DNA from 3 places in the Kitasatospora sp. NPDC054768 genome. Region 2 is predicted to be linked to each of the others. Evidence: predicted binding sites of a transcription regulator. Region 2 holds the regulator's gene; each other region holds the start of a gene.

Region 1 (7,759 bases), on a different contig from region 2:
AGGAGTTCCTTCGCCCAGGCGGCGTCGCTGCTCAGCAGCGCCTGCTCCTCGGGGCCGAGCGCCTCGTCCGGCACCTCGGGCAGGTCGTCCTGCGGCACGACGGTCGAGCCGGGTCCGCGCATCGCGGCCCGCTGGAGGTCGGCGATCTTGTGCGCGGCGATCCCGTACACGAAGGCCTCGAACGGACGCCCCTGGTCCTTGTACCGGGGCAGCGCGCAGAGCACGGCCACGCAGACCTCCTGCGCGACGTCGTCCACGTGGTGCCGGGCCCCGCCGGGCAGCCGGACCAGCCGGGCGCGGCAGTACCGCAGCGCCAGCGGGTGGACGTAGGCGAGCAGCGCGTCGATCGCCGGGCCCTCGCCGCGGACCGCGGCCGCGACCAGTTCGCCCATCAGCGGCGAGCCGCCCGTGCCGAGCACCGGCGGGCGGTCCGGGCCGGTCAGGCCGACGGGACCGTCGGGGTCGGCGTACGACGGATCACGGCCCGGACCGGAGGGCTCGGCCTCCGCCGGGTCCGCCTGGCCGGCCGTACCGGCGACGTCGTCGCGCATCGGTCCATGGTGCCTGGTCGAGCGGGAAAACGCGGCACCGCGTCCGGAGTTGTGCACCGGAACGTTATGCGCTGCGGCACCGTAGGGCGTGCCCCGCACCACCGGCCCCTCCTGCACCGTGCCGCCTCCCGCCCCGCCGCGATCGGTGGTGGTCCCGTCCGTCGCGCCGTCCGCCGAGTGTCCTGCGGCCGTGTGGTTCGCCGCAGTGCCTGTCCGCTGGTCCCCGAGGTGCTCCACTCCTCCATGGTGCAACCTCGGGACCGTAACGTCACACGCCTGTGCGGCACCCGCTCCGGGAACCGCCGGCGGCACGCCGCACCCGGCGGCGCCGCCGGTGGTCAGCGGACCAGGCCCCAGCGGAAACCCAGCGCCACCGCGTGCGCCCGGTCGGAGGCCCCGAGCTTCTTGAACAGCCGTCGGGCGTGGGTCTTGACGGTGTCCTCGGAGAGGAACAGTTCACGGCCGATCTCGGCGTTGCTGCGGCCGTGGCTCATGCCCTCCAGCACCTGGATCTCACGCGCCGTCAGCGTCGGTGCCGCGCCCATGTCGGGGCTGCGCAGCCGGCGCGGGGCGAGCCGCCAGGTCGGGTCGGCGAGGGCCTGGGTGACGGTGGCCCGCAGCTCGGCGCGCGAGGCGTCCTTGTGCAGGTACCCGCGGGCGCCGGCGGCCACCGCGAGCGCGACGCCGTCGAGGTCCTCGGCGACGGTGAGCATGATGATCCGCGCGCCGGGGTCGGCGGACAGCAGCCGCCGGACCGTCTCGACCCCGCCGAGGCCGGGCATCCGGACGTCCATCAGAACGAGATCGGAGCGGTCGGCCACCCAGCGGCGGAGGACCTCCTCCCCGTTCGTCGCGGTGGTGACCCGGTCCACACCGGGTACGGTCGCGACCGCGCGGCGAAGCGCCTCGCGGGCGAGCGGGGAATCGTCGCAAACGAGAACGGAAGTCATGACCGTCGTCCTCCGCAGCTGATCCGCGTCACGTTGAGCCTCCTGGCTGGTACGAACCTCTCCGACACGGCCGATCGGCGACAGACTCCGTCCTGATCGCCCCAACCTGCCCGCGATCGTTCCCGACGTCCGGCGCCCGCTAACCGCCTCCGCACTTCCAACGACCGTCACTCGAATGAGTTACGGCCTTCGGGGCCACCTCCACCACTGTACGTGGCCAACCCATTACCGATCAGCCGCATCGCGGTGCACACGCCGCACTTTTGCGCAGCTCGCGCGCGGTGGGCGTACGACCCGCACACCGATTCGGCACGTCGCGCGCCCGTCGGCCACCCGATTGCCACGCCCGCGCCCGGCGGAGCCCTTGCCCACTATGCCCGTTTTTATAGCTTTCGTATGGTCATTGACTGTTGTGCCAGTGTGTGGGTGACTTGTCCATGGAGTTGCCTTAAGTCATATTTCCAGGTGTCCACACCAGTGCATCGAAGCCCCGCCGCACCGCTCGGCAGCAGCCCCGCCGAACGCCCGGCCGACGGCCGACAGCCTCTGAAGGGAATGAGCCATGGCAGATTTCTCCCGCCTCCCCGGTCCCAACGCGGACCTCTGGGACTGGCAGCTCTCCGCAGCCTGCCGTGGCGTGGACAGCTCGCTCTTCTTCCACCCCGAGGGCGAGCGCGGGGCCGCGCGCAGTTCGCGCGAGGCCAGCGCCAAGGAGGTCTGCATGCGCTGCCCGGTGATCGCCGAGTGCGCGGCGCACGCGCTGGCGGTCCGTGAGCCGTACGGCGTCTGGGGCGGGATGACCGAGGACGAGCGCGAGGAGATGCTGGGGCGCTCGCGGCACCGACTGATCGAGGTCCCGCTGGCCCCGCCGGCGGTCGCCCAGCGCTAGACCCGACTCCGTGAGCGCCGTGAAGAAACGTTCCTTCGCGGCGCTTCAGCCTTCTGGCTCACCCTACGTACCGGACCCCCGCGGTCCCGTCACCCACCGTCAGCGATCGGCGGCCGCCCCCGCCAGCCGCTCCAGCATCAGCGCCACGGCCGGCACCTCCGCCAGGTCCGGCAGGGTCAGCGCGACCACCTGGCGCACCGCGGGCGCCCCGGAGGCCGTGTGCACCGGCACCGTCGACACGCCGTCAGGACGCACCGACCGGAGCGCCAGCCGGGGCAGCACCGCCACCCCCAGCCCGGCCGCCACCAGGCCGACCACCGCCGGGTAGTCGTCCGTCGCGAAGTCGATCCGCGGCTCGAAGCCCGCCCCGGCGCACAGCTCCACCAGGTGCCCCCGGCACTGCGGGCAGCCGGCGATCCACTGCTCCCCCGCCAGCTCGGCCAGCCCGACCGCGCCGCCCCGCCCCGCCAGCCCGTGGCCGGCGGGCAGCAGGCCCACCAGCGGGTCGTCCAGCAGCGGGGTGACCACCAGATCGGACCAGTCGGACCCCGCGGTCAGCTGCTGCGCCTCCAGATTGGCCTCGGCCCGGGCCTCGCGCGGCGTGCCGTGGGCCGGCGCCGGGAGCGCGACGGCGCCGTCGGACTGCGGGTAGCGGAAGGCCAGCGCGATCTCGCACTCGCCGCCGCGCAGCATCGCCAGCGACTCCGGCGGCTCCGCCTCGACCAGCGACACGCGCACCCCCGGATGGCCGTCCCGCAGGCGGGCGACCGCGGGCGGCACCAGGGTGGAGCTCGCGGTCGGGAAGGAGACCAGCCGCACCCGCCCGGCCCGCAGCCCGGCGATCGCGGCCACCTCCTCCTCGGCGGCCGAGAGCCCGGCCAGGATTCCGGTGGCATGCTTGAGCAGGACCCGGCCGGCCTCGCTGAGCTGCATCCCGCGGCCCGAGCGGACCACCAGCGGGGTGTCCACCGACTTCTCCAGCGCCTTCATCTGCTGGCTGATGGCGGGCTGCGTACATCCCAGCTCGCGGGCGGCGGCGGAGAAGGAGCCGGTGCGGGCGACGGCACGCAGGACGCGCAGATGGCGGGCCTCGATCATGCCTCAGTTATAAGGCAATCTTTGCATTCTGCAAAATTCTACTGATAGTTGAACGGTGAAGGTGAACGCCGGAGGCCCGGCCCGCCACCCCTCGCGGGGCGCGGACCGGGCCTCCGGTCAGGCGTCGGAGCCTCAGTGCGAGTGGCCGTGGCCGTGGCCGTGACCGTTGTCGGCCTCCTCCTCCTTCTTCTCCACCACGAGGGTCTCGGTGGTGAGAAGCAGGGAGGCGATCGAGGCGGCGTTCTCCAGGGCGGAGCGGGTGACCTTGACCGGGTCGATGACGCCGGCCTTCACCAGGTCGCCGTACTCGCCGGTGGCGGCGTTGTAGCCCTGGCCGGCCTCCAGCTCGGAGACCTTGGAGGTGATGACGTAGCCCTCCAGGCCGGCGTTCTGGGCGATCCAGCGCAGCGGCTCGTGCAGCGCCTTGCGGACGACCGCGACACCGGTCGCCTCGTCGCCCGACAGGCCCAGGCCACCGTCCAGCACCTTGGCGGCGTGGACCAGGGAGGCGCCACCGCCGGCGACGATGCCCTCCTCGACCGCGGCACGGGTCGCCGAGATGGCGTCCTCCAGGCGGTGCTTGCGCTCCTTCAGCTCCACCTCGGTGGCGGCGCCGACCTTGATGACGCAGACGCCGCCGGCCAGCTTGGCCAGGCGCTCCTGCAGCTTCTCGCGGTCCCAGTCGGAGTCGGTCGCGGCGATCTCGCCCTTGATCTGGGCGACGCGGCCGGCCACGGCCTCGGAGTCACCGGCGCCGTCGACGACGGTGGTCTCGTCCTTGGTGATGGTCACGCGGCGGGCGGTGCCCAGCACGTCCAGGCCGACCTGGTCGAGCTTGAGGCCGACCTCCTCGGAGATGACCGTGCCGCCGGTCAGGACGGCCAGGTCGCCGAGGATCGCCTTGCGGCGGTCGCCGAAGCCCGGGGCCTTGACGGCGACGGCGTTGAAGGTGCCGCGGATCTTGTTGACCACCAGGGTCGACAGCGCCTCGCCGTCGACGTCCTCGGCGATGATCAGCAGCGGCTTGGAGGCACCGCCCTGGAGGATCTTCTCCAGCAGCGGCAGCAGCTCCTGGATGGAGGAGATCTTGCCCTGGTTGATCAGGATGTACGGGTCCTCCAGGACCGCCTCCTGCCGCTCCGCGTCGGTGACGAAGTACGGCGACAGGTAGCCCTTGTCGAACTGCATGCCCTCGGTGAAGTCCAGCTCCACGCCGAAGGTGTTCGACTCCTCGACGGTGATGACACCGTCCTTGCCGACCTTGTCGATCGCCTCGGCGATCAGCTCGCCGACCTGGGTGTCCTGGGCGGAGAGGGACGCGACGGCGGCGACGTCGTCCTTGCCCTCGATCTCGCGGGCGATCGAGAGCAGGTGCTCGGAGACGGCGGCGACGGCCTTGTCGATGCCCTTCTTCAGGGCGGCCGGGCCGGCACCGGCGGCGACGTTGCGCAGACCCTCGTTGACCAGGGCCTGGGCCAGCACGGTGGCGGTGGTGGTGCCGTCACCCGCGACGTCGTTGGTCTTGGTGGCGACCTCCTTGACGAGCTGCGCGCCAAGGTTCTCGTACGGGTCGTCCAGCTCGACCTCGCGGGCGATGGTGACACCGTCGTTGGTGATGGTCGGGGCGCCGAACTTCTTGTCGATGACGACGTTGCGGCCCTTGGGGCCGATGGTCACCTTGACGGTGTCGGCCAGCTTGTTGACACCGCGCTCCAGCGAGCGGCGGGCGTCCTCGTCGAACTGCAGGATCTTCGCCATGTTCCCTATTCCCTCGGGGCTGCGGCCGGCCCACCGGCCGCCGAACTACGTGAACCAACAACCACGCCCCGGGCCCCTGTCACTTGGGACACGGATCCGGGGCGGGTCGGAACGTCTTACTTCTCGATGATCGCGAGGACGTCGCGGGCGGAGAGCACCAGGTACTCCTCGCCCTGGTACTTCACCTCGGTGCCGCCGTACTTCGAGTACAGGACGATGTCACCCACGGCGACGTCGAGCGGCAGACGCTGGCCGTCCTCGAAGCGGCCCGGGCCGACGGCCAGAACGACGCCCTCCTGGGGCTTCTCCTTGGCGGTGTCCGGGATAACCAGGCCGGAGGCCGTGGTGGTCTCGGCGTCGAGCGGCTGGACCACAATGCGGTCCTCGAGCGGCTTGATGGCAACCTTGCTGCTGGTGGTCACGTCCGAGCTCCCCTTCGGAGATTACGGGGTTTTCTAACGGGTAGGGCGATCCTGCGGGCCTGCCGTCGCGGGGGTCAGACACACGTCGTCGCGTTAGCACTCTCCCGGTGGAGAGTGCCAAGGACGACCATAGGGCCGTGTTAGCACTCAGTCAACCAGAGTGCCAACGACGCGCCCTGGGGCCCTCGGTTCCGCGGATGAGCAGCCGTACTCATGTGCGCCCCGGCCCGGCCCCCGCAGACTCCTGCCATGACCTCGATCCCGGTGCGTCCCGGCCCGTCCCGGCCCAGGGACGCCGCCCTCGCCGCGCCGGCGCCGCCCCTGCTGGGGGCCGTACTGCCGTTCACCTGTACGGGCGGCACTCCCTCGGGCAGACTCCTGCCATGACCGACACCCCGGTACGCGTCGACCCCTCCGGCGCGAAGGACGCCCCGCCCGCGCTGCCGCTCCTCCCGGGGGCGCTCCGGTGAGCCGACCGGCCGCCCCGTCCGAGCCGCCGCGGATCCACTGGGCGGCGGACCTGGTGCTCGCCGCGGTGGTGCTCGCGGTGACCGCCGTCGCGGTGTTCCTCGGATCGCTCGTGCTCAACGTGCTGAAGCTGCTCGCCCTGTACGGCCCCGGGACCGTGGCCCTGGACGTCTTCGGCGTCGTGGTCCTGCTCGTGCTGCTGACCCTGACCTTCCGGGGCACCCGACGGCTCGGCTACCGGATCACGCCGTACGCCGCGGTGGCCGCAGCACCGCTGGGCGTGCTCGTGGGCCGGCTCGCCTCCGGCATCCCCGTCATCGGCCGGTGACCGCCGCACCACTGCGGTCACCGACCGGCCGAGCGGCGAGAATGGCCCCCGTGGACACCGAGAACCTCCAGCCGCTGCTGACGCCCGAGGGCCAGGCCCTGCTCGCCGAGTTGCGCGAGTTCACCCCCGAGGAGGAGCTGGCGCTGGCGACCCGCCTGCGCCGGGAGCATCCGGCGGAGCTGGTCTCGGCGGCCTTCGGGCAGGCGCGGCTGCGGCAGCGGGCGCGGGCGAAGTTCGGGGCGGACGCCGACCTGATGTACTTCACGCCCAACGGGGTCGAGCAGTCCACCCGGCGCAGCGTGGCCGAGTGGCGGGCGCAGCGGTTCGCCGCGCTGGGCGTCCGACGGCTGGCGGACCTGTGCTGCGGCATCGGCGGGGACGTGCTGGCGCTGGCCCGGGCGGGCATCGAGGTGCTGGCCGTCGACAAGGACCCGGCGGCCTGCGCCGCCACCGCGGCCAACGCCGCCGCCCTGGGCCTGTCCGAGCTGGTCGAGGTGCGCTGCGCGGACGTCGCCGAGGTGGACGTCACCGGCTACGACGCGGTGTTCACCGACCCGGCCCGGCGCACCTCGCGCGGCCGGGTGTTCGACCCGGAGGCGTACGCCCCACCGCTCTCCTGGGCGATCGAGGCCGGCCGGCGGACCCCGATCGGCGCGCTGAAGGTCGCGCCGGGCATCCCGCACGAGGCCGTGCCCCGGGACGCCGAGGCCGAGTGGGTCTCCGACCACGGTGACGTCAAGGAGGCGGTGCTCTGGTTCGGCACCAGGGCCGCGAGCCCGCACCGCGCCACCCTGCTGCCGCAGGGCGCCAGCCTGACCGGCGGCGACCTGCCCGACCCGCCGGCCGGCCCGGTCGGGCGGTACCTGTACGAGCCGGACGGCGCGGTGATCCGGGCCCACCTGGTGGCCGAGGTGGCCGGGCAGGTGGGCGGCCGGCTGATCGACCCGAAGATCGCCTACCTGACCTCGGACGAGCTGGTCGCCACCCCGTACGCGCACGCCTTCGAGCTCACCGACGTGCTGCCGTTCCACATCAAGAAGCTGAAGGCGCTGCTGCGCGAGCGGGCGGTCGGCACGGTGGTGATCAAGAAGCGCGGGATGGCGATCACCCCGGAGGAGCTGCGCCGCCAGCTCAAGCCCTCCGGGCCGAACAGCGTCACGGTGATCCTCAGCCGCACCGACAACGGGCCGCTGATGATGCTGGGACAGCCGGTCGCGGCGTCCTAGGGGGTCGACCCGCGGCGTCGGTCACGCGGGTGGCTGGATGTAGTCCTCCAGCCGCGCCACCGAGAAGCC
Region 2 (7,759 bases):
GCCCCAGGTGCGGGTGCCGACCACCGGGCCGATGCCGAGCGCCTGGACGGCGGCGTTGACCACGTCGCCGTCCGAGCCGGTGAACTCGTCGGCGAGCGCGACCACCGGACCGCGCGGGGCGTCCGCCGGGTAGGGCACCGGGTGGTCGGTGTCCCGGATGACGTCCCAGCCGATGATCCGGCGGGCCAGCTTCTCGATCACCAGCTGCGAGGTGTGGCCGCCCCGGTTCCCCCGGACGTCGACGACCAGGCCCTCCCTGGCCATCTCGCTGCTCAGGTCGCGGTGCAGCTGGGCCCAGCCGGCCGTCTGCATGTCGGGCAGGTGCAGGTAGCCCAGCCGCCCGCCGGACAGCTCGCGCACCGCGGCCCGCCGCCCGGCCACCCAGTCGTGGTAGCGCAGCGCCTCCTCGTCGGCGAGCGGGACGACCACCGGGTGGCGCCGGTCGGTGCCGTCCTTCCCGGCCACGGTCAGCTCGACCGGCTGGCCCGCCGTGCCGGCCAGCAGCGGGGCCGGGCCGGTGACCGGGTCCACCGGGCGGCCGTTGACGGCCAGCACCGCGTCGCCCGGGCGGACCGCCGCGCCGGGCGCGGCCAGCGGCGAGCGGGCCCTGGGGTCGGAGGACTCCCCGGGCAGGATCCGGGCGATCCGCCACTGCTCGCCGTCCCGGACCAGGTCGGCGCCGAGCAGGCCCTGGCGCCGGGCGGGCTCGGTGTACCGGCCGTAGGGCATCACGTAGGCGTGCGAGGTGCCCAGTTCGCCGTGCACCTCCCAGAGCAGGTCGACCAGTTCGTCGTGCGAGCCGACCCGCTCGACCAGCGGCCGGTAGCGCTCCAGCACCCCGTCCCAGTCGACGCCGGAGAGGTCGGGGCGCCAGAAGTTGTCCCGCATCAGCCGGCCGTTCTCGGCGTACATCTGCCGCCACTCGGCGGCCGGGTCGACGGTCACCCGCAGCCGGGCGAGGTCGACGGTGGTCTCCTCGTCGTCGCCGCCCTTGTGGTCGGCCGGGACGACCCGCAGCTCGCCCTCGTCCAGCACGGCCGCCCGGGTGCCGTCCGCGCTGACCGAGAAGTCGTCCAGGCCGTGCACCAGCTGCTCGACCCGGCGTTTCCTCAGGTCGAAGCGCTCCAGCACCGGGCGGGGCCGGTCGTCGTCCAACGAGGCGGCCTCGTCGCCGAGTTCGCCCATCAGCGGGGCCCTGGTCCAGAGCACGCCGTCCTTGGCGGCGGCCAGGTCCTCGAAGCGGCCGCCCTCGACCGGGAAGGGGACGATCCGGTCGGCGATGCCGTCCAGGTCCACCCTGGTCACCGGCGCGGCGTCGGCCGCCGCCTCCTCGCCGTCCGCCTTCCGGGCCTTCGGCTCGTCCTCCTCCCCACCGAGCGGGCGCCCGGCCCGCTGCGGCCCGAACGGGGAGGGCGTGTCGGCGGCCAGCGTGACCAGGTAGGGGCGGCAGCCGTTCGGGAAGGACAGGTCGAAGACGTGCGCGTCGTAGACCGGGTCGAAGTTGCGCACCGACAGGAAGGCCAGGTAGCGCCCGTCCGCGGTGAAGGAGGGCGAGGTGTCCACGAAGCGCGGCTGGGTGACCTCGCCGACCGTCCGGGTGGCCAGGTTGGCCAGCACGATCTGGCGCAGCGAGTGGGGGCCCATCCCGCGCACCGGGCGCGACCAGGCCAGCCAGGCCGAATCCGGGCTGAAGGCCGGCCCGCCGGCCTCTCCGTCGGCGCTGCGGTCCAGCTCGTGCACGGCGCCGTCGGCCAGCGAGACCAGCAGCACCCGGCCGTCGTGCACGCCGAGCGCGGCCTGCTTGCCGTCCGGCGAGACCACCAGCGAGTTGACCCGGCCGAGCTGCCCGGCGGCCAGCCGGCGGCGCTCGGCGCCGTGCAGGTCGGGGGCGAACTCCAGGGCGTCCTCGCCCTCGGCGTCGGACACCCACAGCACGCCCTGGGTGCCGTCCTCGCCCGGCACCACCCGGACCAGCCGCCCGCGCACGCCCGGGGTCTCGTCCAGCACCCGGGCCGGGCCCTCGCGGTGGGTCAGCCAGTGCACGCTGCCGCGCACCACCACGGCGCTGCCCCGGCCGGTGCGGTCGGGGGCGACGGAGTCCAGCCAGTGCGCGGCGGGCACCGGGCGGGGGCGGCGCCCGGCCCGCGGACCGGCGAGGCGGACCTCCAGCCGGCGCGGCTCGGCGCCGTCCAGGTCGTCCAGCAGCCAGAGGTCGCCGGCCCGGTGGAGGACCACCCGGGTGCCGTCGGTGGTGGCGCCGCGGGCGTAGAAGCCGTCCGGGTCGGCGGTGTGGCGGCGCAGGTCGGTGCCGTCCGGGCCGCTGGACCACAGCTCGCCGACGCCCTCGTGGTCGGACAGGAAGGCGATCCGGCCGCCCCGCCCGCCCGGCCCGGCCACCCACAGCGGGGAGTCCAGCTGCCCGTCCAGCTCCGCGTGGACGCGGACGAACTCGTCCCGGCCCAGCCACAGCTTGCCGGCCCGCCCGCCCCGGTACCGCTTCCACCAGGCCGGGTCGCGACCGTTGACGCTGCTCAGCAGCACCCGGTCCCCGCCCGGCTCGAAGGCGAGCCCGCCGACCGGCCCGTACGGCAGCCGCTGCGGCTCGCCGCCGTCCAGCGGCACGGCGTGCGCCCAGGTGCGGCGGAAACTGGCCTCGCCCGCGGCGGTGGCGGCGATCGGGCGGCCGTCGGCGGTCCAGCCGAGCACCCGGGTCTGGTGGCTGCCCCAGTGGGTGAGCCGGCGCGCCGGGCCGCCGTCCACCGGCACCACGTGCACCTCGGGCGCGCCGTCCCGGGTGGAGGTGAAGGCGAGGTGCCGCCCGTCCGGGGAGAACCTCGGGTGGTGGACCGGCAGGTGGTCCGCCGTCAGCCGCCAGGCCCGGCCGCCGTCCAGCGGGGCGAGCCAGAGGTCGTCCTCGGCGACGAAGGCGACCAGGTCGCCGTGCAGGTGGGGATGGCGCAGGTAGGCGCCCGCCGAGCTGTTCGAGGAGGTGCTCAGGGAGTCCGTCACCCGGCCAGCCTAAGCAGGTGCGCGTACGATCCGCGCCGTTTTTCCCAGACTTCCGGCGCCGCCCGCGGAGGGCTGTTACGCCCTCCCGGGAACCGCCCCGCAGGCCGCCCCGACCGCCTGCACGGCCGCCGTCACGACCAGCGGCCGGTGCGCCCGAGCAGCAGCGCGCCGGCGGCCACCCCGGCGGTCGAGGTGCGCAGCACCGAGGAGCCCAGCCGGTACGGCTTGGCGCCCGCCTCGGCGAAGACGGCCAGCTCCTCCGGGGAGACCCCGCCCTCGGGGCCGACCACCAGCACGATGTCCCCGCCCTCCGGCAGCCCGGCGTGCGCCAGCGGCTCGGCGCCCTCCTCGTGCAGCACGGCGGCGAACGCGGCCTGCGCCAGCACCGGCGCCAGCTGCCGGGTGGTCATCGGCTCGCGGACCTCGGGGAAGCGCAGCCGGCGGGACTGCTTGCCCGCCTCCCGGGCGGTGGCCCGCCACTTGGCGAGCGCCTTGGCGCCGCGCTCGCCCTTCCACTGGGTGATGCAGCGCGAGGCGGACCACGGGACCACCACGTCCACGCCGACCTCGGTCATCGTCTCCACGGCCAGCTCGCCGCGGTCGCCCTTGGGCAGCGCCTGGACGACCACGATCCGCGGCGCGGGCTCCGGCTCCCGGCGCACGGCGGCGACCGTCACGTCGATCGCGTCCTTGCCGAGCACCTCGGCGACCGTGCCGTCCACCCCGAGTCCCAGCCCGTCGGCCAGGGTGACCGCCTCGCCCCGCTCCAGCCGCTTCACCGCGGCCGCGTGCCGCCCCTCCGGGCCGTCCAGACGCACCACGGCCCCGGGCACGGCGGCGGCGATCCGCTCGGTCTCGACGACGAAGACGGGCGCGGTCATGACGGGGGAACCTCCAGGAGTGGGACGGGAACACGGAAGGGGTGCCGGGATCCCCCGGCACCCCTCCGCGGACGACTACCGGCCGTTGAAGGCGTCCTTCAGGCGGGAGAACAGGCCCTGCTGGCCCGGCGCGAACTGGCCGGACGGCTGCTCCTCGCCGCGCAGCACCGCGAGGCGGCGCAGCAGCTCCTCCTGCTCGGCGTCGAGCTTGGTGGGCGTCTTCACCTCGACGTGCACTATCAGGTCGCCCCGGCCGCCGCCGCGCAGGTGGGTGATGCCCCGGCCGTGCAGCGGGATCGACTGGCCGGACTGGGTGCCGGGCCGGATGTCGACCTCCTCCAGGCCGTCCAGGGTCTGCAGCGGCACCCGGGTGCCGAGCGAGGCCGCCGTCATCGGGATGGTGACGGTGCAGTGCAGGTCGTCCCCGCGCCGCTGGAAGATGGCGTGGGTGGTCTCGGCGATCTCGACGTACAGGTCGCCGGCCGGGCCGCCGCCGGGGCCGACCTCGCCCTCGCCGGCCAGCTGGATCCGGGTGCCGTTGTCGACCCCGGCCGGGATCTTGACGGTCAGGGTGCGGCGGGCGCGCACGCGGCCGTCGCCGGCGCACTCCGGGCACGGGGTCGGCACGACGGTGCCGAAGCCCTGGCACTGCGGGCAGGGGCGGGAGGTCATGACCTGGCCCAGGAAGGACCGGGTGACCTGGGAGACCTCGCCCTTGCCGCGGCACATGTCACAGGTCTGCGCCGAGGTGCCGGGGGCCGCGCCCTCGCCGCTGCAGGTGGTGCAGGTGACGGCGGTGTCGACCTGGAGTTCCTTGGTGGTGCCGAACGCGGCCTCCTCCAGGGTGATCTCCAGCCGGATCATGGCGTCCTGGCCGCGGCGGGTGCGCGAGCGCGGGCCGCGCTGGCCGGCCGCGGCGCCGAAGAAGGCGTCCATGATGTCGGAGAAGCCGAAGCCCGCCGCGCCGGCGCCGAAGCCGCCGGCACCGCCGCCGCCCGGGGACAGCGGGTCCCCGCCGAGGTCGTAGACCTGACGCTTCTGCGGGTCGGAGAGCACCTCGTAGGCGGCGTTGATCTCCTTGAACCGCTCCTGCGTCTTCGGGTCCGGGTTGACGTCCGGGTGCAGTTCGCGTGCCAGGCGCCGGAACGCCTTCTTGATCTCGTCCTGCCCCGCATCCCGTCGGACGCCGAGTACCGCGTAGTAGTCCGTGGCCACCAAATGCTCCGCTTGTTCCGCCTGTAGTAGTGCTGCGACTGGACGCCACCGTTGAAATTCTAACGGTGGCCCTTGCTAGGACTCGGCCAGGATCTGGCCCACGTACCGCGCCACCGCTCGCACCGCCCCCATTGTGCCGGGGTAGTCCATCCGGGTCGGACCGATCACACCCAGTTTCGCCACGCTCTCGTCGCCCGAACCGTAGCCGACCGAAACGATCGAGGTGGAATTCAGCCCTTCATAGGCGTTCTCCCGCCCGATCCGGACCGTCATCGCGGCGTCCGCGGTCTCACCCAGGAGGCGGAGCAGGATGACCTGCTCCTCCAGGGCCTCCAGCACCGGCTGGATGGTGAGCGGGAAGTCGTGCCCGAAGCGGGTCAGGTTGGCCGTGCCGGCCAGCATGATCCGCTCCTCGTTCTGCTCGGCGAGCGTCTCGAACAGGGTCGCCAGGACCGTGCTGACCGTCGGCCGGTCGGCCTGTTCGAACAGCGCCGGCAGCTCCTCCAGCAGCCCCGGGACCTCCGGGAGGCGCCGGCCGGCGGCTCTCGCGTTGATCCGGGCCCGCAGGTCCGCCAGCACCGTCTCGCCGACCGAGCCCGGGCAGTCGACCATCCGCTGCTCGACCCGGCCGGTGTTGGTGATCAGTACCAGCATCACCTTGGCCGGGGCCAGCGCCACCAGCTCGATGTGCCGGACGGTGGAGCGCGTCAGCGAGGGGTACTGCACCACCGCGACCTGCCGGGTCAGCTGGGCGAGCAGCCGCACGGTGCGGGCGACCACGTCGTCCAGGTCGACCGCGCCGTCCAGGAAGTGCCGGATGGCCCGGCGCTCGGGGGCGCTCATCGGCTTGATCTCGGCGAGCTTGTCGACGAAGAGGCGGTACCCCTTGTCGGTCGGGATACGGCCGGCGCTGGTGTGCGGCTGGTGGATGTAGCCCTCCTCCTCCAGCGCCGCCATGTCGTTGCGGACGGTCGCCGGCGAGACCCCGAGGTTGTGCCGTTCCACCAGGGCCTTGGAGCCGACCGGCTCCTCGGTGCCCACGTAGTCCTGCACGATCGCGCGGAGTACGGCGAGCTTGCGTTCGTCCAGCTGGCGGACCTCACCGGCCATGGGGCACGCACCTCCGTCTTCGCACGTTGTCCGACTGTGTCCCTCGCTGCTGCGGGCCGCTCCGGGAGGCCCCTGGTCTTGGCACTCTGAACCTACGAGTGCCAGAACCGTACCTGCCAGTGTAAGGCCCGGGTCCCACGGCAGGAACGGCCCGAGGGGCGTGATCCTCCCCGCAGTTCCGGACACGGCCCGCGGGGCCCCGGCGGTTCGATCCTCCCGGCACCGGGGTGGTGCCGGGAGGCCGTCCGGGTGGCAGCATCGAAAGCGACGGCGAACGGAGGAGCAAGCGATGTCGAGCTCGGGCCAGCACACCCGTTTCGCGCCCGACCGCGGCCTGACCGGCCGCATGGTCGCGACGATGTTCGTGATCGGGTTGCTGTACGTCGGTTTCACCGGCCTGCTGATCGCGCTGCTGCGCGGCGCCTGGCCACTGATCGTCCTGATCTCCGGCGGGCTGTTCGTGGCCCAGTTCTGGTTCAGCGACAAGATCACCGAACGGGCGATGGGCGCCCACCAGGTGTCCCCGGAACAGTTCCCCCAACTCCACGGCACCGTCGACCGGCTCTGCGCCCTGGCCGACATGCCCAAACCGCGGGTGGCGGTCGCCGACAACGACATGCCGAACGCCTTCGCCACCGGCCGCAACCCGCAGAACGCGGTGATCTGCGTGACCACCGGGCTGCTGCGCCGGCTGGAACCGGAGGAACTGGAGGGAGTCCTCGCGCACGAGCTGTCGCACGTCGCCCACCGGGACGTCGCGGTGATGACGATCGCCGGGTTCCTCGGCGTCCTCGCCGGGGCGATGACCCGGATCGCCGTGTACGGCGGTTTCATGGGCGGCGGGCGCAACAACAACGACCAGAACGCCGCCATCCTGGCGCTGATCATCCCGCTGGTGTCGATCGTCGTCTACGCGATCAGCTTCCTGCTCACCCGGCTGCTCTCCCGCTACCGCGAACTGGCCGCCGACCGGGCCGCCGCCCAGCTCACCGGCCGGCCCAGCGCCCTGGCCTCGGCGCTCACCAAGGTGACCGGGCAGATCGCGGCCATCCCCAGCAAGGACCTGCGCCAGGCGCAGCCGTACAACGCCTTCTACTTCGCCCCCGCGCTGAGCGCCCGGGAGGCCGCCTCGCAGCTGTTCTCCACCCACCCCAGCCTGGAGAAGCGGCTGGAGCAGCTGGCGAGGATCTCCGAGCAGCTCGGCCGCTGAACCCGCCGAGCCCCTGACGCGAGAGGACCGCCGTGGGAATCCTGGACACCCTGTTCGGCCGCACCAAGCCCGTCAAGCCCGACCTCGACCAGCTGTTCGGCGTGCCGTCCGCCGCGCTCACCCTGGAGGCCGGGGCCGGGTTCACCCCCACCGGGCTCGGCTCGGTCTGCTTCGCGGCCGTCGAGGGTGCGGCCTTCGTCCAGGTCGAGCAGCAGGTCCGGGCCCTGCTGGACGCCGACACCGAGCGCGGCGGCGTCCCGGTGGAGGCCTCCAAGGACGACTACGGCTACTCCTGGCTGCTCGCCCGGCACCGGCCCGAGGAGCTGCCGGAGCT
Region 3 (7,759 bases), on a different contig from region 2:
CCCAGCCGACCAGGGCCTGGGCGGCCACCCAGCCGGCCAGCACCCGTGCGCCGATCAACCAGAGCCACCCGGCGGCGATTCCGAGCAGCGTCCGCATCGTGACGGTGCCGCCGATGTCCGAGAGCGTCTGCACGGAGGCGGTCCACACCCGGTGTTCCCGGGCGTAGGTGTGCAGTTCGCCGATCCACTCCTGGTCGAAGCGGACCAGCGGGTGCCACTGGCCGGTCACCGGAGCGGCCAGCAGGCCGAACAGCGCGGCACAGCCCAGTGCGAGCGCGGTGTCCCGAAGGAGACTGCGGTTGCGCGCAGTGAGGCGGTTCGTGCTGTTGGTCAGGTGCATGACTGACACCTTCCCAGTGTCCCGTGCCGGGCAAGAGCCGGAGTGATAGCGATTCGGCATCGTTTGTGAGGAGGACCTGCGTGTGCCGGGGTGCGTGCGGCGGCGGAAAGCGGGGAACGCGGGGAACGCCGGCGGCCGTTCGCGGGTTCAACGGGTGGGCGGCGGCAGCGTGTGGGTCGAGTGAAGACATCGCTCCCGGAGCGGCCGGCCGATGGCACGGGACGCGCCCGACCGATCACTCAGCGTTCGAGGCCGGGGTGAAAACCGGCAGGATACTGCATCGCCGGGAAGAATCTGAGTGACTTGGGAATGTTGTCCGGATTCTGTTCGTTGGATCGTTACGTGTGTGCCTCCAGGGGCCCGCACTTCTTGCCCTCACGAGGCAGGCAGGCAGACCTCGGCAATACCAGCAAAGGGAGCAAGCATGGCCACCCGTGCCGTCGTTCGCGACAGGGCCGACCGGAGTCGCGCGGCCCGCCCGACCAACCTTGAGGCCGACCGCGACCTGGTCGGCATGTACCTCGACGAGATCGCCAGGACACCCCTGCTCGATGCCGCCGAGGAGGTCGAGCTCTCGCTGCGGATCGAGGCCGGCGTGTACGCCCAGCACCTGATGGACGAGGGCGGACTCCCCGACGGCGTCACGCGCGAGGAGCTGGAGACGATAGCCGCCGACGCCGAGCGCGCCAAGGACGTCTTCATCCGGTCCAACCTCCGGCTCGTGGTCGCCGTCGCCCGTCGCTACCCGCGCAGCGGCCTGCCGCTGCTGGACCTCATCCAGGAGGGCAACGCGGGCCTGGTGCGCGCCGTCGAGAAGTTCGACTACGCCAAGGGCTTCAAGTTCTCCACGTACGCGACGTGGTGGATTCGGCAGGCGATCACCCGGTCCATCGCCGACCAGTCCCGCACCATTCGGCTGCCCGTGCACCTGGTGGAGGAGCTCGGGCGGATCCGGCGGGTGCAGCGGGAGAAGTCCAAGGAGCTGGGCCGTGAGGCGGAGCCGGCCGAGATCGCGGCCGAGCTGGACACCACCGAGGCCCGGATCAAGGACGTGCTGGACTGGGCGCGCGACCCGGTCAGCCTCAACATGTCGGTCGACGACGAGGGCGAGACCCAGTTCGGTGACCTCGTCGAGGACACCGGGGCCACGTCCCCCGAGGACGCCGTGATGGTCATGCTCCGCCGCGAGGAACTGGACGACCTGATCGGGCGGTTGGACGACCGCACCGCCTCGATCATCCGCTCCCGCTACGGGATGGAGGACGGCCGCGAGCGCACCCTCACCGAGGTGGGCAAGCAGCACGGCCTCACCCGCGAGCGGATCCGCCAGATCGAGAAGCACGCGCTGGCCGAGCTGAAGAAGATCGCCGACCACGCGGGCTTCGAAGCCGCCTGACAGGCGAGCCGACAGGCCACCCGACAGTTCCGCCTGGCAGGTTGCCCGACGGACCGGTCGGGCCCATGGGCCGAGCCCTCATCCGGGCCCTGGCGCGGAGCGTTCCGCACCGGGGCCCGAGGCGTGCCGCGGGGCTCTTAGGCTGGAGGGGAGGGACGAGTGGACGGAGTGGACGGCGTGAGCGAGCAGGGGCAGGAAAAGGGCCAGGAGCAGGACCGGGCGCAGGAGCCCCGGGAGGCTGCGGCCGCCAAGGCCCGGCTGGTCTTCCGGGACCCGTTGGACCAGCAGTCCAGTGACGACACCGATGCGGGCTGGGGTGCCCGCCCCGGGGCGGGGGAGGGTGGTGGACGGGGGCTGGACTGGTACCTGAGCCAGCGCCCGCCACACCACGGGGGCTGAGGAACGGGGACCGGGCGCCGACCGGCACCCGTCGGTCAGCGCAGCGGCGCGACCAGCGCGTCGCGGATCTCGGTCAGCAGGGTGACCTCCTTGGCTTCGAGGTCCGCCGCCTTCTCGGCGAGGGTCTTGCGGTGGGCCGCCAGCTTGTTCATGGGCACGATCAGAACGAAGTAGACGACCGCCGCGGTGATCAGGAACTGGATTGCGGCGCTGATCACCGATCCCCACAGGATGAGGATTCCGGACGTGACCTCGCCGGTCGGGCTCGCCTCGCAGGGCCCCTTGAGGCAGGAACTGTAGGACGCGAGGTCTTTTGTCCCGAAGACGCCGACGAGTGGATTGATCACGCCCTTGACGAAGGCGTTGACGATGTTGGTGAAGGCCGCGCCGATGACCACGGCCACGGCGAGGTCGATGACATTTCCACGCAGCAGGAATTCCTTGAAGCCCTTCATGCCGCCTCGAACGACGAAGTCGCCCCCCGGTTACGGGTGATCTTCCGTAGTCCCGGATTGACAACCCGTCCGGCCCAGCGCGCCCCCCTGGGGAGGCGGCAGACCGGCCCGCGCGGGCCCCAGCGCCAGCGCCGCCGCCACCGCGAGCAGCACCAGGACGGGCACCCCGGCCCGCCGTCGCACCGCACTGCGCCAGCGGTGCCACCCGCCGCACCCGCGCCGGATCGGCGGGAAGCCCGGCAGCTCCTGCCGGGGCGGCACGGCGGGCGCGGGCAGCGGGAGGGGCAGGGGCAGGGAGAAGTTCGCGGTCGTCATCGACGCACCTCCGGAGTGTCGGCGGCCCGGCCCCTCGCGGACCGGATGCCCACACGATGAGCGTTTCCGGCGAACTCGGACAGCATTTTCCCCAGTCCTGTGGATAACCGGGCCCTGTGGACAACTTCGTTCACCCGCACGAGGTGCTCCGGCCCGTCCGGGGTGACGGAAAAGCCCATGGGGCCGCAGCGGGGGAAGAAGGGGGAGGGGGAAGAGGGGAGGTCGACGGCTGGAGTCGGCGGAAACGCGGAGAGGCCCGCCGTCCCCGCGTGGAAGCGGGGCCGACGGGCCTCTCCGAGGTCTGCGGGCCGTCCCGGGCCGATGGCCCGGCGCCGAGGTCAGCTCGCGGCGGGAGCCGGGCTGGACGACGACGAGGAGCCGGAGCTCGACGACGAGGACGAAGCCGAGGAGGACGTGGACGTGGCGGACGACGTCGAGGGGGTCGACGACGACCCGGCGCCCACCGTGCTGCTGGAGGACGAGCGGCTGTCGGTCCGGTAGAAGCCGGAGCCCTTGAACACGACGCCCACGGCCGAGAAGACCTTGCGGAGTCGTCCCTGGCAGTCGGGGCACGTGGTCAGCGCCTCGTCGGTGAACTTCTGCACCGCCTCCAGGCCGTTGCCGCACTCGGTGCACTGGTACTGGTACGTGGGCACTTGTCTTCCTCCTGGCACTCTCGCCTGATGAGTGCTAACGATGGTCAATGATGCGGCATTCCGCGGGATCAGTCCAGCGACTCCGGTGTGAGATGGGCCGGGCCCGGCCGCCGGACCGCCTCCCGCTCAGCCCTTGGCCGCGCCCACCAGCCGCCCGGCACCGCCGTGCTCCGCCGGGACGTCGCCCGAACCCCGGGCCGGAGAGGTGCCCGCGACGGCCGCCCCGGGTCCCGGTGCCACCAGCAGGTGCCGCAGCGAGAGCAGCACGATCAGCCCCAGTCCGGCCCCGGCCACCGGCACCAGGAACCCGGTCGAGGGCCCGTGCCCGTCGATCAGCCGGCCCGCCGCCATCGAGCCGACGGCCAGCCCCAGCCCGATGGCGCCGGTCAGCCAGGTGAAGGCCTCCGTCTTGGCCCCGTCCGCGACCAGCGTCTCGACCAGGGTGTAGCCGCTGATCAGGGTCGGTGCGATGGCCAGCCCGCAGACCAGCCCGGCGACGGTCAGCGCGACCAGGTTGGGCATCGCCCACAGCACCGAGCAGCCCAGGACCAGCAGCGTGTAGCTGATCAGCATCCGCTGCTGCACCGGCCGCCGCCAGGCGATCACGCCGTACAGCACGCCGGCCAGCATCGAGCCGCCGGCGAAGATCCCGTACACGGTGCCGCCGGCGTCGTGCTGCCCGACCGAGTCGGCGAAGGCGTTCACCGATACCTGCATGCCGCCGAACACCGCGCCGACCCCGAGGAAGGTCCCGGCCAGCAGGCGGACGCCGGGGGAGGCGAGCGCCGAGGCGCGCTTGGTGCCGGGCTGCGGCACGATCCGGGCCGGGGCGGTGCGCCGCTGGGCGGCGAAGGCCAGGCCGCCGACGAGGGTCAGCGCGGCCTCGGCGACCAGGGCGGTGGCCGGGTTGGCGAGGGCGGCGATGCCGGAGGCCAGGATCGGGCCGATCACGAAGGTGAACTCGTCCGTCACGGACTCGAAGGCGAAGGCGGTGCTCACCCGGGCCGCGGAGGCGTCGGAGGCGCCGTCCGCGGTGAACGTGGCCACCCAGCGGGCCCGGACCATCGCGCCGACCTGCGGAACGCTCGCACCGGCCGGGACGGCGGCCAGGAACAGGCTCCAGGCGGGCGCGTGACCGAGCGCGAGCGCGATCAGCGCGCCGACCGCGGCCGCGTGCACCAGGACGGTCGGGACGAGCACCGCGGCCTGGCCGTAGCGGTCCGCGAGCCGCCCGGTCTGCGGCCCGACCAGGGCCTGGGCGACGGCGGCGACGGCGGTGACCGTACCGGCGGTGCCGTACGAGCCGTGGGTCCGGGTGACGAGCAGCAGGATGCCCATGCTGAGCATCGCGTACGGCAGCCGCGCGACCAGGGCGGGGGACAGGAACGTCCAGGCCCCGGGCGTGCGCAGCAGCTCGCCGTACCCGACGCGGGCGGGGGCCGGAGCTGCGGGGGTGGCCGCGTGGTCCGCGGCGGTGTCGACCGTTCGGCGCGCCGTCACGGTCGGTCCTTCCTGCTGCCTGGTAGCGCGGCAGGGCATGGTGTGGCCCCGACGGCGCCGAGAGTCGTCCTCTCGCGCGTCGACCGGGGTAGATACCGGGCCGGTCCGGCGTGGTGGCCGGGAGCCGGACCGCGGCCGCCGAGCGGTCGCGCCAACTCTGCGTCAGGCAGAAATTGGGGGTGGTCTAGCGATGGTTATACGGATGATCGAACCATCGTATCAGTTACGCGCGTAGATACCCTCGGCCGACCCCGGCCCAGGCGGCCCGCCCCAGCCGTGACGGGCCGGAGGGGCCGGGGCGGGCCGAGGAGTGCAGGGCGGGCCGGGTGAGCCGGAGCAGCCGGTTCGAGCAGTGAAGGGGCCGAGCCGAGCCGGCCCCCGCGCTCACCGCCCGTTCAGCCACCCCGCGAGCTTGCCGCCCTTGTCCACGGCCCGCAGCCGCCGCTCCGCCGCCTCGCCGACCTCGTCCGTGGTGACCACCAGCAGTTCGTCCCCGCCGCGCAGCACCGTCGCCTTGTCCGGCACGAAGGAGTTCCCCTCCCGCACGACCAGGGTGACCGCGGCCCCCTTGGGCAGCCGCAGCTCGCTGATCTCCACGCCCGACATCTTCGAGGCGGGGGAGAGTGCGACCGACAGCAGGTGCCCGTGGAGCTTCTCCAGCGGGGCGGACTCGATGCCCAGGTCCTGGCCCATGTCGCCCTCGTCGATCCGCAGCCGCTTGGCCACCCACGGCAGGGTCGGCCCCTGGAGGAGGGTGAAGACCACGACGAGGATGAAGACGATGTTGAAGACGTCCTCGGCCCGGTGCGCGCCGGACACCACCGGGATGGTGGCCAGCACGATGGGCACCGCCCCGCGCAGCCCGGCCCAGCTCAGCAGTGCCTGCTCGCGGGCCGGCACCTTGAACGGGGTGAGCGAGACCATCACCGACAGCGGCCGTGCCAGGAACACCAGCACTCCGCCGATCACCAGCGCGGGCACCACCGCGTCGCCCATGGTCTCGGGCGTGACGAGCAGCCCGAGCAGCACGAACATGCCGATCTGCCCGATCCACGCCAGTCCGTCGGCGAAGCCCCGGACGGCCGGGCCGTGCGGCAGCTTGGAGTTCCCGAGTATCACCGCGCTGATGTAGACGGCGAGGAAGCCGGAGCCGTGCAGCAGCGCGCCGCCGGCGTACGCGAGCACGGTGAGCGCCATCACGGCGATCGGGTAGAGGCCCGAGGAGGGCAGTGCGACGTGCTTGAGCCCGTAGGAGCCTATCTTTCCGACGGCGAGGCCCACCGCGGCGCCGATCGCCAGCTCGGCGGCGATCGTGCCGATCAGGACGTACCAGGTGTCCAGTTCCCCGGTGGTGGCGAAGGCGACGACCAGGATGACCACGGGCGCGTCGTTGAAGCCGGACTCGGCCTCCAGCAGGCCGGTGAGCCGGTGCGGCAGCGGGACCATCCGCAGGACGGAGAAGACGGCGGCCGCGTCGGTCGAGGAGACGATGGCGCCCAGCAGCAGTGAGGTGCGCCAGTCCAGGCCGACCAGCCAGTGCGCGCCGGCGGCGGTGGCGAAGACGCTGATGCCGACGCCGACGGTGGCGAGCACGGTCGCGGCCGGCATGACCGGCTTGATCTCCCGCCAGCTGGTCTTGAGGCCGCCTTCGGCGAGGATCACCACGAGTGCCGCGTAGCCGAGCACCTGGGTGAGCTCGGCGTTGTTGAACGTGACGCCGATCCCGTTCTGTCCCAGCGCCACGCCGATCCCGAGATAGATCAGCAGGCTGGGCAGCCCTGATCGGGTGGAGAGGCGGACGGCGCCCACCGCGAACAGCAGGATCACGGAGGACTCAAGCAGGAGCTGGTTCAGATGGGAGACGTTCACGCAGGGGCACCTCGGGCAGGCATGGGCGGGCGGGGTGTCTGGTGGTGCTGTGGGGTGACCCGTTAAGAAGTCGTCAATGCTCCTCTTGCGGATCGTTACGCAGTCTAACATTTTGCCATATCTTTAGCTTGGTCCCCCGTTCACGGTGCCCGGCCGACTCGGCCTAATGTGGTGCCCTGTCACGGCCGCAGGCCCTGGACACGCCCGCCCGCCCCGAAGTCAGGACCGCAAGGACCCAGATGCCCCGCTCGAAGAAGTTCCGGCGCGCCCGTCTGATCGTGATCGTGCTGGTCGTGCTGCTGGTGGCCGGCACCGGCTACGGCGGCTACCGCGGGGTCTCCGCGGTCCGCGCCTCCTTCCCGGAGGTCGACGGCAGCGTCAAGGTGCCGGGCCTGAGCGCGCCCGTCGACGTCAAGCGGGACGCCAACGGCATCCCGCAGCTGTACGCCGACACCGACGAGGACCTTTTCCGTGCCCAGGGCTACGTCCAGGCGCAGGACCGTTTCTGGGAGATGGACGTCCGCCGGCACATCACCGCCGGCCGGCTCTCCGAGATGTTCGGCGACGGCCAGGTCGACACCGACGCGTTCATCCGCACCATGGGCTGGCGGCAGGTGGCGCAGAAGGAGTTCGACACCAAGCTGTCGCCGGAGACCAAGAAGCACCTCCAGGCCTACTCGGACGGCGTGAACGCCTGGCTCGCCGAGCACCCCGGCGGCGCGAAGGCCTCGCTGGAGTACGGCCTGCTCGGCGTGGTCAACGGCGGCTACCGGCCCGAGCAGTGGTCCCCGGTCGACTCGGTGGCCTGGCTCAAGGCGATGGCCTGGAA

Evidence for each region. Region 2 encodes HrcA, which represses chaperone genes, less so after heat shock. Its sites were predicted from a motif close to TTNGCACTCNGNNNNNCNGAGTGCNAA; they were not measured.
Region 1: the regulator HrcA is predicted to act here: its motif matches at 5,809-5,835, upstream of groES (co-chaperone GroES).
Region 3: the regulator HrcA is predicted to act here: its motif matches at 3,573-3,599, upstream of ACWGKU_RS22035 (FmdB family zinc ribbon protein).

The regions. Positions count from the first base shown of each region.
Region 1 is NZ_JBSHBN010000168.1:697-8,455, reverse strand. It holds gene shbA (RNA polymerase sigma factor ShbA) at 1-392, opposite strand, end outside; gene ACWGKU_RS34120 (response regulator transcription factor) at 890-1,501, opposite strand; gene ACWGKU_RS34115 (WhiB family transcriptional regulator) at 2,064-2,390, shown strand; gene ACWGKU_RS34110 (LysR family transcriptional regulator) at 2,490-3,488, opposite strand; gene groL (chaperonin GroEL) at 3,621-5,246, opposite strand; gene groES (co-chaperone GroES) at 5,363-5,668, opposite strand; gene ACWGKU_RS34095 (hypothetical protein) at 6,135-6,464, shown strand; gene ACWGKU_RS34090 (class I SAM-dependent methyltransferase) at 6,506-7,690, shown strand; partial or broken gene ACWGKU_RS34085 (polysaccharide deacetylase family protein) at 7,712-7,759, opposite strand, start outside.
Region 2 is NZ_JBSHBN010000027.1:17,060-24,818, reverse strand. It holds gene ACWGKU_RS11145 (S41 family peptidase) at 1-3,009, opposite strand, end outside; gene ACWGKU_RS11140 (16S rRNA (uracil(1498)-N(3))-methyltransferase) at 3,141-3,890, opposite strand; gene dnaJ (molecular chaperone DnaJ) at 3,966-5,105, opposite strand; gene hrcA (heat-inducible transcriptional repressor HrcA) at 5,181-6,215, opposite strand; gene htpX (zinc metalloprotease HtpX) at 6,505-7,425, shown strand; gene pspAB (PspA-associated protein PspAB) at 7,458-7,759, shown strand, end outside.
Region 3 is NZ_JBSHBN010000074.1:2,237-9,995, reverse strand. It holds gene ACWGKU_RS22060 (phosphatase PAP2 family protein) at 1-340, opposite strand, end outside; gene ACWGKU_RS22055 (sigma-70 family RNA polymerase sigma factor) at 765-1,736, shown strand; gene ACWGKU_RS22050 (hypothetical protein) at 1,914-2,135, shown strand; gene mscL (large conductance mechanosensitive channel protein MscL) at 2,171-2,590, opposite strand; gene ACWGKU_RS22040 (hypothetical protein) at 2,621-2,905, opposite strand; gene ACWGKU_RS22035 (FmdB family zinc ribbon protein) at 3,244-3,561, opposite strand; gene ACWGKU_RS22030 (MFS transporter) at 3,688-5,061, opposite strand; gene ACWGKU_RS22025 (potassium/proton antiporter) at 5,446-6,930, opposite strand; gene ACWGKU_RS22020 (penicillin acylase family protein) at 7,170-7,759, shown strand, end outside.